Regions from separate parts of the Enterobacter sp. C3_dUdeg genome, predicted to be linked through region 1. Evidence: predicted binding sites of a transcription regulator. Region 1 holds the regulator's gene; each other region holds the start of a gene.

Region 1 (3,281 bases):
CCCGCCTGTAAGCCAACCATTGGAGGGAAAATGATGTTGCCTGCGCCAACGAACAGCGCAAATGTCATAAAGCCCAGCGCGATGATGTCACGCGATTTTAAGTGATGGGTCATAAAACCTTACTGCCTGTGGATGTGGTGTTGAAAACATTGAGATTTTCGATATCCCTGACGGGACGATACAGCCGAAAATTTGCTCAATTTCAGCGGGAAATGCTCCCGTCCTGGCGTGGAGAAGAATAGTTTTTCGATTTACCACGCAAATACAGTCGGTCTGACAGTATCTGGGGCGCAATTTAAACGCTTATAACGTTTAAAGGCAAGGTGGGATCGTAAAACCAGAACAATATGCCAGCATGAAAATACACGTCAGAACAATACGCTATTTATAAGAAAAACCCATGGCTAATCATGCGAACAAAAAACAGTCAGCCGTATAAAATTCATCCGCGTTTCGCTTGACTGCAAAGCAAACGGGCCAGCAGACGCTGACCCGTGGAAAGGTAAAATGACACGCCTGCCGTCAGGCGATCTTTTTGGCAATTAATCGTTCCGGAATAACGAAACTGAAGCGGGTTCCTTTACCCAGCGTACTCTGAATATCGAGACGGCTTTCATGGTGATTCACCGCGTGTTTCACAATTGCCAGCCCCAGGCCGCTTCCGCCTGTTTGCCGGGATCGCGCTTTATCCACACGGTAAAAGCGCTCGGTCAGACGCGGAATATGCTCAGGCGCGATCCCCGGCCCGTTGTCTTCCACGCTAAACTCAGCCCCCGTTGGGGCATGGTGCCAGCGCACCACGATATTCGTCCCCTCCGGCGTATGATTCACCGCGTTATACACCAGGTTGGAAATGGCGCTCCGCAGTTCATCTTCGCTGCCCAGCACCTTCAGCGTATTGTCGACCTCAAAGGTCAGGTGATGCTTTTTGTGGCTTAGCGTCTGCGCTTCACGCTCAACTACCCGCAGCATCATCGGGACATCAATGGTCTCATTTAGCGCGAGCGTTGGCGCCGCTTCAATCTTCGAGAGCGTCAGCAGCTGCTTCACCAGCCCTTCCATCCGGTGCGTTTGCTCGCGCATGGTGTGCAGCGCTTTTTCACGCGGCGCGCCTTCAAGCGTTTGCTCCTGCATCATCTCCAGGTAGCCCTGAAGCACGGTCAGCGGGGTACGCAGTTCGTGACTGACGTTGGCGAAGAAGTTGCGACGCGCCCCTTCCAGCTGGTGCATCTGGGTGACATCTCGCGCCACCATCAGCCACTGCTTATCGCTGTAGGGCATCACGCGGATTTCCAGATGGCGACCATTATTAAGCTTCAGATTGTGCGGGCGGGTAAAATCACGCTTTTTCAGATACAGCGTGAACTCGGGATAGCGCAGAAGGTTGAGGATATTCTGACCATTATCATCGGGCCAGCGCAGGCCCAGCAGCTGTTGCGCAAGGCCGTTACACCAGAAGATCGTCCCTTCTTCGGTCGTCAGAATAACGGCATCCGGCAGCGACTCTGCACCGCTGCGAAAACGCTTAATCAGGCTTCCCAGCTCGCGGCGACGCTTTTTATTACGCATCTGCATCTGATGTAGACCGTACAGCAGCGGCTCCCAGCTGCCGCTTCCCGGCGGCGGCGTCATACTTCGGTCAACCCACAGCCACCACGAGAGGCGCAGCAGGTTCCAGAAATGCCAGATCAGCAGCCCGGTGACCGACGCCAGCAGAAACCACGGCAGGTGTCCAAGAAAGGCCCCCAGAAGGAAGGCCGGAATACAGCATAAGATCAGTTCAAAGACGAGCCTTTTCCATGACAGACGTTCCAGCACGCGTCACACTCCTGTCATTGTTCAGAAACGGGTAGAAAAACGATAACCCGTGCCGCGGACCGTCTGCACCATGCGATCGTGGCCGCTCAGTTCCAGTGCTTTTCGCAGGCGGCGAATATGTACGTCAACCGTCCGGTCTTCGACATACACGTTAGTTCCCCAGACGTTATTCAGCAACTGCTCGCGGCTGTAAACGCGTTCCGGGTGGGTCATAAAGAAGTGCAGGAGTTTAAATTCGGTAGGCCCCATGTCGAGGGGATTTTCACCGGTCATGACGCGGTGTGAGGTGGGGTCAAGGCTCAGCCCCTGCATCTCTATCACCTCTTCCACCGCCATCGGCGAAATACGGCGCATCACGGCTTTAATGCGGGCAACCAGCTCTTTTGGAGAGAACGGTTTAGTAATGTAATCGTCCGCGCCGGTCTCCAGACCGCGAACGCGATCCTCTTCTTCTCCGCGCGCCGTGAGCATCACAACCGGGATGTCGCGAGTCAGCGCTTCACGCTTCAGGTGTTTAATAAACTGCAGTCCGGAGCCGCCGGGCAACATCCAGTCCAGCAGAATCAGATCGGGCCAGGGTTCATTCAGCTGGTTCACTGCGCTGTCATAATCTTCCGCTTCAACCGGCTGGAAGCCGTTTTGCTCGAGCACGAAGCACACCATTTCACGAATTGGAGCTTCATCTTCTACGACCAGAATACGTCTCGCCATACTTTGCCCTGTCTTATCTTATTTAAGTTACAAGTTTGTAATTCGGCGCCATTATGCGTCAGATTTATGACAGATTTATGAAAAACAGTACCACGATAACGGGCAAACCGTTGTTTTATTACAGCGGTTATTTTCCCGTCTCTGAACGTTTATAATCCTGCTTTCTCTTTTTTGCCACGGATCAGCTATGCGCATACTTCACACCTCGGACTGGCATCTGGGTCAAAATTTTTACAGCAAAAGCCGTGCGGCTGAACATGAAGCTTTCCTGAACTGGCTGCTGGAAACGGCCCGGACACACGAGGTGGACGCGATTATTGTGGCGGGTGACATCTTTGATACCGGCTCGCCCCCCAGCTATGCGCGTGAACTGTACAACCGCTTCGTGGTGAATTTGCAGCAAACCGGCTGTCATCTGGTGATTGTCGCCGGTAACCATGATTCCGTCGCGACGCTCAATGAATCCCGCGACATCCTGGCATTTCTCAATACCACCGTCGTCGCCAGCGCCGGGCACGCCCCGCAGATCCTGAAAAAACGCGACGGCACGCCGGGGGCGGTGCTGTGCCCCATTCCCTTTTTGCGTCCGCGGGACATCGTGCAAAGTCAGGCGGGGCTGTCGGGCGCGGAAAAACAGCAGCATCTCCTGCAGGCCATCACCGACTATTATCACCAGCAGCACGCCGATGCCTGCGCCCTACGGGGCGAGCAGCGGATTCCAGTGATTGCGACCGGCCATCTCACCACCGTCG
Region 2 (3,281 bases), on a different contig from region 1:
CACGCTGCACTATGGCGGCAAACCGGCGCAGCGCGACGGGAGTTTCTTCGAACCGACGATCCTGACGAATATCTCCCGCGATAACCCGGCGTATTTCGAAGAGTTCTTCGGCCCGGTGGCGCAGATGTACGTGGTGAAAAACGACGACGAGGCGGTCGCGCTGGCGAACGACTCCCACTACGGCCTGGGCGGGGCGGTATTCAGCCAGAATATCGAGCGCGCGAAGAAAATGGCGTCGCGGATTGAGACCGGGATGGTGTACATCAACTGGCTCACCGATACCGCGCCAGAGCTGCCGTTCGGCGGCGTGAAGCGCTCCGGCTACGGGCGCGAGCTGTCGGATCTGGGGATCAAAGAGTTTGTGAACCAGAAGCTGGTGGTGGTGCGTAAGTAAGAGATAATAAAAAACCTGCCAGCCGGCAGGTTTTTTTAAGGGATTATTGCACTTCGATCTTGTCCCAGCCGCTTTTGAACATGCAGCTGTCAACTAACGTATCCCGGCGATATTCATTCGCGTCTTCAACCGTGTAGCTCGTGGAAATATCCTTTTTCTTGTTCTTTTTGTCCGTTTTTTCCGAGCTGGATCCGGTCACGACGTTATCCGGGGGCAGATCGATCAGCGCCTGCGCTTCGCATTCCGTGAGCTTTTTATTCATTTCCGCATCGCTGACGCCCGGTTTCACCCATTTGTACTGGACGCAGCCGGCGAGCATCAGCGTGAGGCTCAGAATGCAAAGCGCGGTAATGCGGTGTTTCATCAGAAGGTGACTCCACCGCCTACGTATGCGCCGTCAATCAGCGTGTGGCCAGGACGACCGTCTTTACCGTCCACGCTCACGTGGCGGTAGCCCACCTTCAGGGTCACTGGCGTAATCGGCGTCCAGCTTACGCCGCCGTTGGCTTCGACGTAGTTTTTCACGCTATTGTTCAGGCCTTCTGGTGCGACATAGCCTTCACCGTACACGTGGATGCTGTCGGTCAGAGCAACGTTTACGCCGCCGCCAATCGGGAACGCCACGCCGTTATCGCCTTTTTTCGGGCCGAGGTAGATCGCCTTCGCGCCCGCATTCAGCATCACCGGGCCAAGACCCAGGTTGTAGCCTGCGCCCACGCCGCCGGTCTGGGTACCGTCGTCGGTGTTTTTGAGCCAGTTACTTTCCAGATAAACACCGGATGAGGATTTCCCCATTTCCAGATTGAGGTTGGTAAAGTTTTTACCCTGCTCAACGGTGCCGCCCATCGCCAGTGCGGAACCCGATACGGCAGCCAGAGCAGAAAGAAGAAGGATATTCAGTTTTTTCATGTTTTATGCCTCGTCATTAAATTCATCTGGGCGCACCTTAACAAGCGATGTTAATGACTGCAAATGTGATATAAATCGCGTTTTTATACTGATATTGTTAACTTTTTTATTGAAGTTGTTGCAATGATGTTTGATTGTCGGGGTGTCAACAGGGGATGTTTTTAGCATTTAGGAACCGTTTAGTTTTTTGACTAAACATAAACTGAACGAGGCGGGGATAGTGATTTGAGATGAATTAATTGGGTTTCTAATAATTTCCAAAAATGTTTCGCCTGTCACACAAAACAACAAAGCCTTACATTTCGAGCGATGAATATACGTTCAATCGCGCAGGTCGGTTTCCTTTTCATGTCATTTTTCTGACACGTTTATTCTTTACGTTGTTGGCTTCACTAACTGGATGCTAACAATATGAAAAGAAAAATTATTCCTTTGCTAATCGGCTGTGCGCTCTCTTTCTCTGGCCTGGCGGCGCAGCCTACTGCTGAGCGCTATGTCGTCAGCTTCCCTGAAGGCTCCCACGTGAGCTACAGCGGCGCGTTTGCCAGCGCCTTTCCGAACGGACTACCCGTGGGCATTGGCTCCGGCCTGCTGTTTACGGGCAAGCAGGGCGACGCCCTGACCTTTGCGACCGTGACCGATCGCGGTCCAAACGCCGATGCGCCAAAAATGGGTAAAAACGAAGCCAAAATATTTGTCACGCCTGATTTCGCGCCGATGCTGATGACCATCCGCGTTCAGAACGGCAAAGCGGAGGCTGTCGACGCCCGCCCGCTGCATGATGATAAAGGCGAGATTAACGGTCTGCCGCTGCAAAGCGGCGTGATTGGCTCCACCAATGAAGTGGCGTTCAGCGACACCCTCAAGATCCTGAAGGGCGACAACCGCGGGCTGGACACGGAAGGCATCACGCCGGATGGGAAAGGCGGCTACTGGCTGTGCGACGAATATGGCCCGTTCCTGATTAACGTCGACAGCAAAGGGAAGATCCTGGCGATCCACGGGCCGCAGGCCGCGGAAGGGGAGAAATCCATCGCGGGCGGCCTGCCAAACATCATCAAATGGCGCCAGGCGAACCGGGGCTTTGAAGGCCTGACCCGGATGCCGGACGGGCGGATTATCGCCGCCGTGCAAAGCACGCTGGATATTGACGGCAAGAGCAAAAAGCAGGCGCTGTTTACGCGTCTGGTGAGCTTCGACCCGGCGACCGGGAAAACGGCGATGTACGGTTACCCTATCGACAGCGCGGCCTACAGCAAAAACAGCGACGCCAAAATCGGCGACATCGTGGCGCTCGATGACCAGCACATCCTGCTGATTGAGCAGGGAAGCGATAAAAACGATGGGATGCGTAACCTGATTTACAAGGTGGATCTCAGCAAGGCGAGCGACCTTTCCGCCTTCGACAAGCCGGGCGAGTACCCGGAGTTTGATGATGAGAAAACCCTGGCGCAGCGCGGCATTACCCTTGCGGCTAAAACGCAGGTCGTCGATCTCCGCGCACTGGGCTGGCAGCAGGAGAAGGCCGAAGGGCTGGCGCTGATCGACAGCAAAACGCTTGCGGTAGCGAACGATAACGACTTTGGCGTGAAGGTGGCGATGCAAAACCCGGTCGAGGGCAAGAAGCTCAAGGATTATCGGGTGAACGCGGAAGGCAAGCTGACGCTGGATGATAAGCCGGTGGAAACCACGCTCGGCGTGAAGCCGCTGAAGAAGCCGGAGTCGGACAGCGAGCTGTGGATTGTGACGCTGCCGGAGGCGGTGAAATAAGTATCCCCACAAAATAATGCCTGCACAGACGCCCCCTCTCCCTTGAGGGAGAGGGCTGGGGTGAGGGGGAACATACGGCTCTAGTGGTCATTCCGTTCACTTCATGTTCCTTGCTACTCTGTAACGGCATGACCGGTGAACGTGCCAGGGTGGCTCAATCGCCACCACCCTGGCGACCCGGGCTCCCGGCGGTAAATCGCCGCTTCGC
Region 3 (3,281 bases), on a different contig from region 1:
CGCGCGTTCCGGTAGCCCGATGGTTATCGGTCTGGGTATGGGCGAAAACTTCATCGCTTCTGACCAGCTGGCGCTCCTGCCGGTCACCCGTCGCTTTATCTTCCTCGAAGAGGGTGATATCGCGGAAGTGACCCGTCGCAGCGTGACCGTCTTCGATACCAAAGGCGAGCAGGTGAAACGTCAGGAGATCGAATCGAATCTGCAGTACGACGCGGGCGACAAAGGCGCTTACCGTCACTACATGCAGAAAGAGATTTACGAGCAGCCAAACGCCATCAAAAACACGCTGACCGGGCGCATCAGCCACGGTGAAGTGGATCTGAGCGAGCTGGGCGCAAACGCGAACGAACTGCTTGGCAAGGTCGAGCATATTCAGATCGTGGCCTGCGGCACCTCTTACAACTCCGGTATGGTTTCTCGCTACTGGTTTGAATCCCTGGCGGGCGTGCCGTGCGATGTGGAAATCGCGTCTGAATTCCGCTATCGCAAATCCGCGGTGCGTCGTAACAGCCTGATGATCACCCTTTCCCAGTCCGGCGAAACGGCGGATACGCTGGCAGCTCTGCGTCTGTCTAAAGAGCTGGGTTACCTGGGCTCGCTGGCTATCTGTAACGTTCCTGGCTCATCGCTGGTGCGTGAGTCCGATCTGGCGCTGATGACCAAAGCGGGCACAGAAATCGGTGTTGCCTCCACCAAAGCGTTTACCACTCAGCTGACCGTTCTGCTGATGCTGGTGGCGAAGCTTGCGCGTCTGAAAGGTGAAGATGCGTCCGTTGAGCACGAAATCGTTCACGGCCTGCAGGCGCTGCCGAGTCGTATTGAGCAGATGCTGTCTCAGGACAAACGCATTGAAGCGCTGGCGGAAGATTTCTCCGACAAACATCACGCCCTGTTCCTGGGTCGTGGGGATCAGTATCCGATTGCGCTGGAAGGCGCGCTGAAGCTGAAAGAGATCTCCTACATTCACGCTGAAGCCTATGCGGCTGGCGAGCTGAAGCACGGCCCGCTGGCGCTGATTGACGCGGATATGCCGGTCATCGTTGTGGCACCAAACAACGAACTGCTGGAAAAACTGAAGTCTAACATCGAAGAAGTGCGCGCCCGCGGCGGTGTTCTGTACGTCTTCGCCGACAAAGATGCCGGTTTTGTCAGCAACGACAACATGCACATCATCGAAATGCCGCATGTGGAAGAGGTTATCGCACCAATCTTCTACACCGTTCCGCTGCAGCTGCTGGCCTATCACGTTGCTCTGATCAAAGGCACCGACGTTGACCAGCCGCGTAACCTGGCGAAATCGGTTACCGTAGAATAATCCCTTCAGGCTCCACCTTCGGGTGGAGCCTTTTTATCCTGCCCGGCTTGTTTTTAATCAATCCTTTCTCGTTTTTAATAATGACAATTTGTCATCTTCAGCTACTTTTTTCAGTGTCACATAAAGAAAATATTTCTGAAAACGTCCTGTCATAAAAGCGGCTAACGCGATGAAAAATAAGCTTTCTTTTGCTTGTTTTTAAGTGAAATTTACGTTGTCATAAAACTGTCATAATTCGTACATTTATCTGTCACCTGTTTGTCCTATTTTGCTCATCGTAGCCACTAAACAACGATTTACGAAAATCTTGCAGGAGACATTATGAAAGTTATGCGTACCACTGTCGCAACTGTTGTCGCCGCGACCTTATCTCTGAGCGCGTTCTCTGTATTTGCAGAAGCAAGCCTGACTGGCGCTGGTGCAACCTTCCCTGCGCCGGTGTATGCCAAATGGGCGGATACCTACCAGAAAGAAACCGGTAACAAGGTTAACTATCAGGGTATCGGCTCCTCCGGTGGCGTTAAACAAATTACCGCGAACACTGTTGATTTCGGCGCATCAGACGCTCCGCTGTCTGATGACAAACTGGCTCAGGAAGGCCTGTTCCAGTTCCCTACCGTGATCGGTGGTGTGGTTCTGGCCATCAACCTGCCGGGCGTGAAGTCGGGTGAGCTGGTGCTGGACGGCAAAACGCTGGGTGACATCTACCTGGGCAAAATCAAAAAATGGGATGACGAAGCGATCGCTAAACTCAACCCAGGCCTGAAGCTGCCTTCTCAGAACATCGCCGTGGTTCGCCGCGCGGATGGTTCCGGTACCTCTTTCGTGTTCACCAGCTACCTGGCAAAAGTGAACGAAGAGTGGAAATCTAAAGTCGGCTCCGGCTCTACCGTTAACTGGCCAACCGGTCTGGGCGGTAAGGGTAACGACGGTATCGCCGCGTTCGTACAGCGTCTGCCTGGCTCAATTGGTTACGTAGAATATGCGTACGCCAAGCAGAACAACCTGTCCTACACCAAACTGGTTTCAGCCGACGGCAAACCGGTTAGCCCGACCGAAGAGAACTTTGCTAACGCGGCGAAAGGCGCTGACTGGAGCAAATCCTTCGCGCAGGATCTGACTAACCAGAAAGGCGAAGGTGCATGGCCAATCACCTCTACCACTTTCATCCTGGTTCACAAAGAGCAGAAGAAACCTGAGCAGGGCGCCGAAGTGCTGAAGTTCTTCGACTGGGCGTACAAAAACGGCGGCAAACAGGCTAACGCCCTGGATTACGCCACCCTGCCGGACAACGTGGTTGAGCAGATTCGCGCTGCATGGAAAACCAACGTGAAAGACAGCAGCGGTAAAGCGCTGTACTAACAGGATATATTTAACGAAGATGGCGGGTGGCGCTATGCTTACCCGCCCTACGGTTTAAGCTGTAGGCCCGGTAAGCGTCAGCGCCACCGGGCATATTCGTAAAAACGTCTCAAACAGAAGAGTAATTTATGGCTGCAACCAAGCCTGCATTTAACCCTCCGGGTAAAAAAGGTGACATGATTTTCAGCGCGCTGGTGAAACTGGCTGCGCTGATTGTGCTATTGCTGCTGGGCGGCATTATCGTGTCTCTGATTTTCTCCTCATGGCCGAGCATCCAGAAATTCGGTTTTTCCTTCCTGTGGACCAAAGAGTGGGACGCGCCGAACGATATCTACGGTGCCCTGGTACCGATTTACGGCACGCTGGTGACCTCGTTCATCGCCCTGCTGATTGCGGTTCCGGTGAGCTTTGGTATTGCCCTGTTCCTGACGGAGCTGGCACCGGGCTGGCTGCGACGCCCGCTGGGTATTGCCATCGAACTGCTGGCGGCTATTCCAAGTATCGTTTACGGCATGTGGGGCCTGTTCATCTTTGCTCCGCTGTTCGCAACGTATTTCCAGGAACCGGTCGGTAACGTGCTTTCCGCCATTCCGTTTGTGGGGGC

The links. Region 1 encodes PhoB, which activates phosphate uptake and scavenging genes when phosphate is short. Its sites were predicted from a motif close to CTGTCATAAAACTGNCNNAT; they were not measured.
Region 2: the regulator PhoB is predicted to act here: its motif matches at 1,650-1,669, upstream of AC27FC_RS11275 (esterase-like activity of phytase family protein).
Region 3: the regulator PhoB is predicted to act here: its motif matches at 1,530-1,549, upstream of pstS (phosphate ABC transporter substrate-binding protein PstS).

Annotation. Positions count from the first base shown of each region.
Region 1 covers NZ_BAAKFX010000002.1:396,065-399,345, forward strand. The annotation lists gene brnQ (branched-chain amino acid transporter carrier protein BrnQ) at 1-113, opposite strand, end outside; gene phoR (phosphate regulon sensor histidine kinase PhoR) at 523-1,818, opposite strand; gene phoB (phosphate response regulator transcription factor PhoB) at 1,840-2,529, opposite strand; gene sbcD (exonuclease subunit SbcD) at 2,717-3,281, shown strand, end outside.
Region 2 covers NZ_BAAKFX010000003.1:266,384-269,664, reverse strand. The annotation lists gene AC27FC_RS11290 (NAD-dependent succinate-semialdehyde dehydrogenase) at 1-394, shown strand, start outside; gene AC27FC_RS11285 (hypothetical protein) at 438-758, opposite strand; gene AC27FC_RS11280 (YfaZ family outer membrane protein) at 758-1,303, opposite strand; gene AC27FC_RS11275 (esterase-like activity of phytase family protein) at 1,715-3,073, shown strand.
Region 3 covers NZ_BAAKFX010000015.1:28,595-31,875, forward strand. The annotation lists gene glmS (glutamine--fructose-6-phosphate transaminase (isomerizing)) at 1-1,315, shown strand, start outside; gene pstS (phosphate ABC transporter substrate-binding protein PstS) at 1,637-2,677, shown strand; gene pstC (phosphate ABC transporter permease PstC) at 2,806-3,281, shown strand, end outside.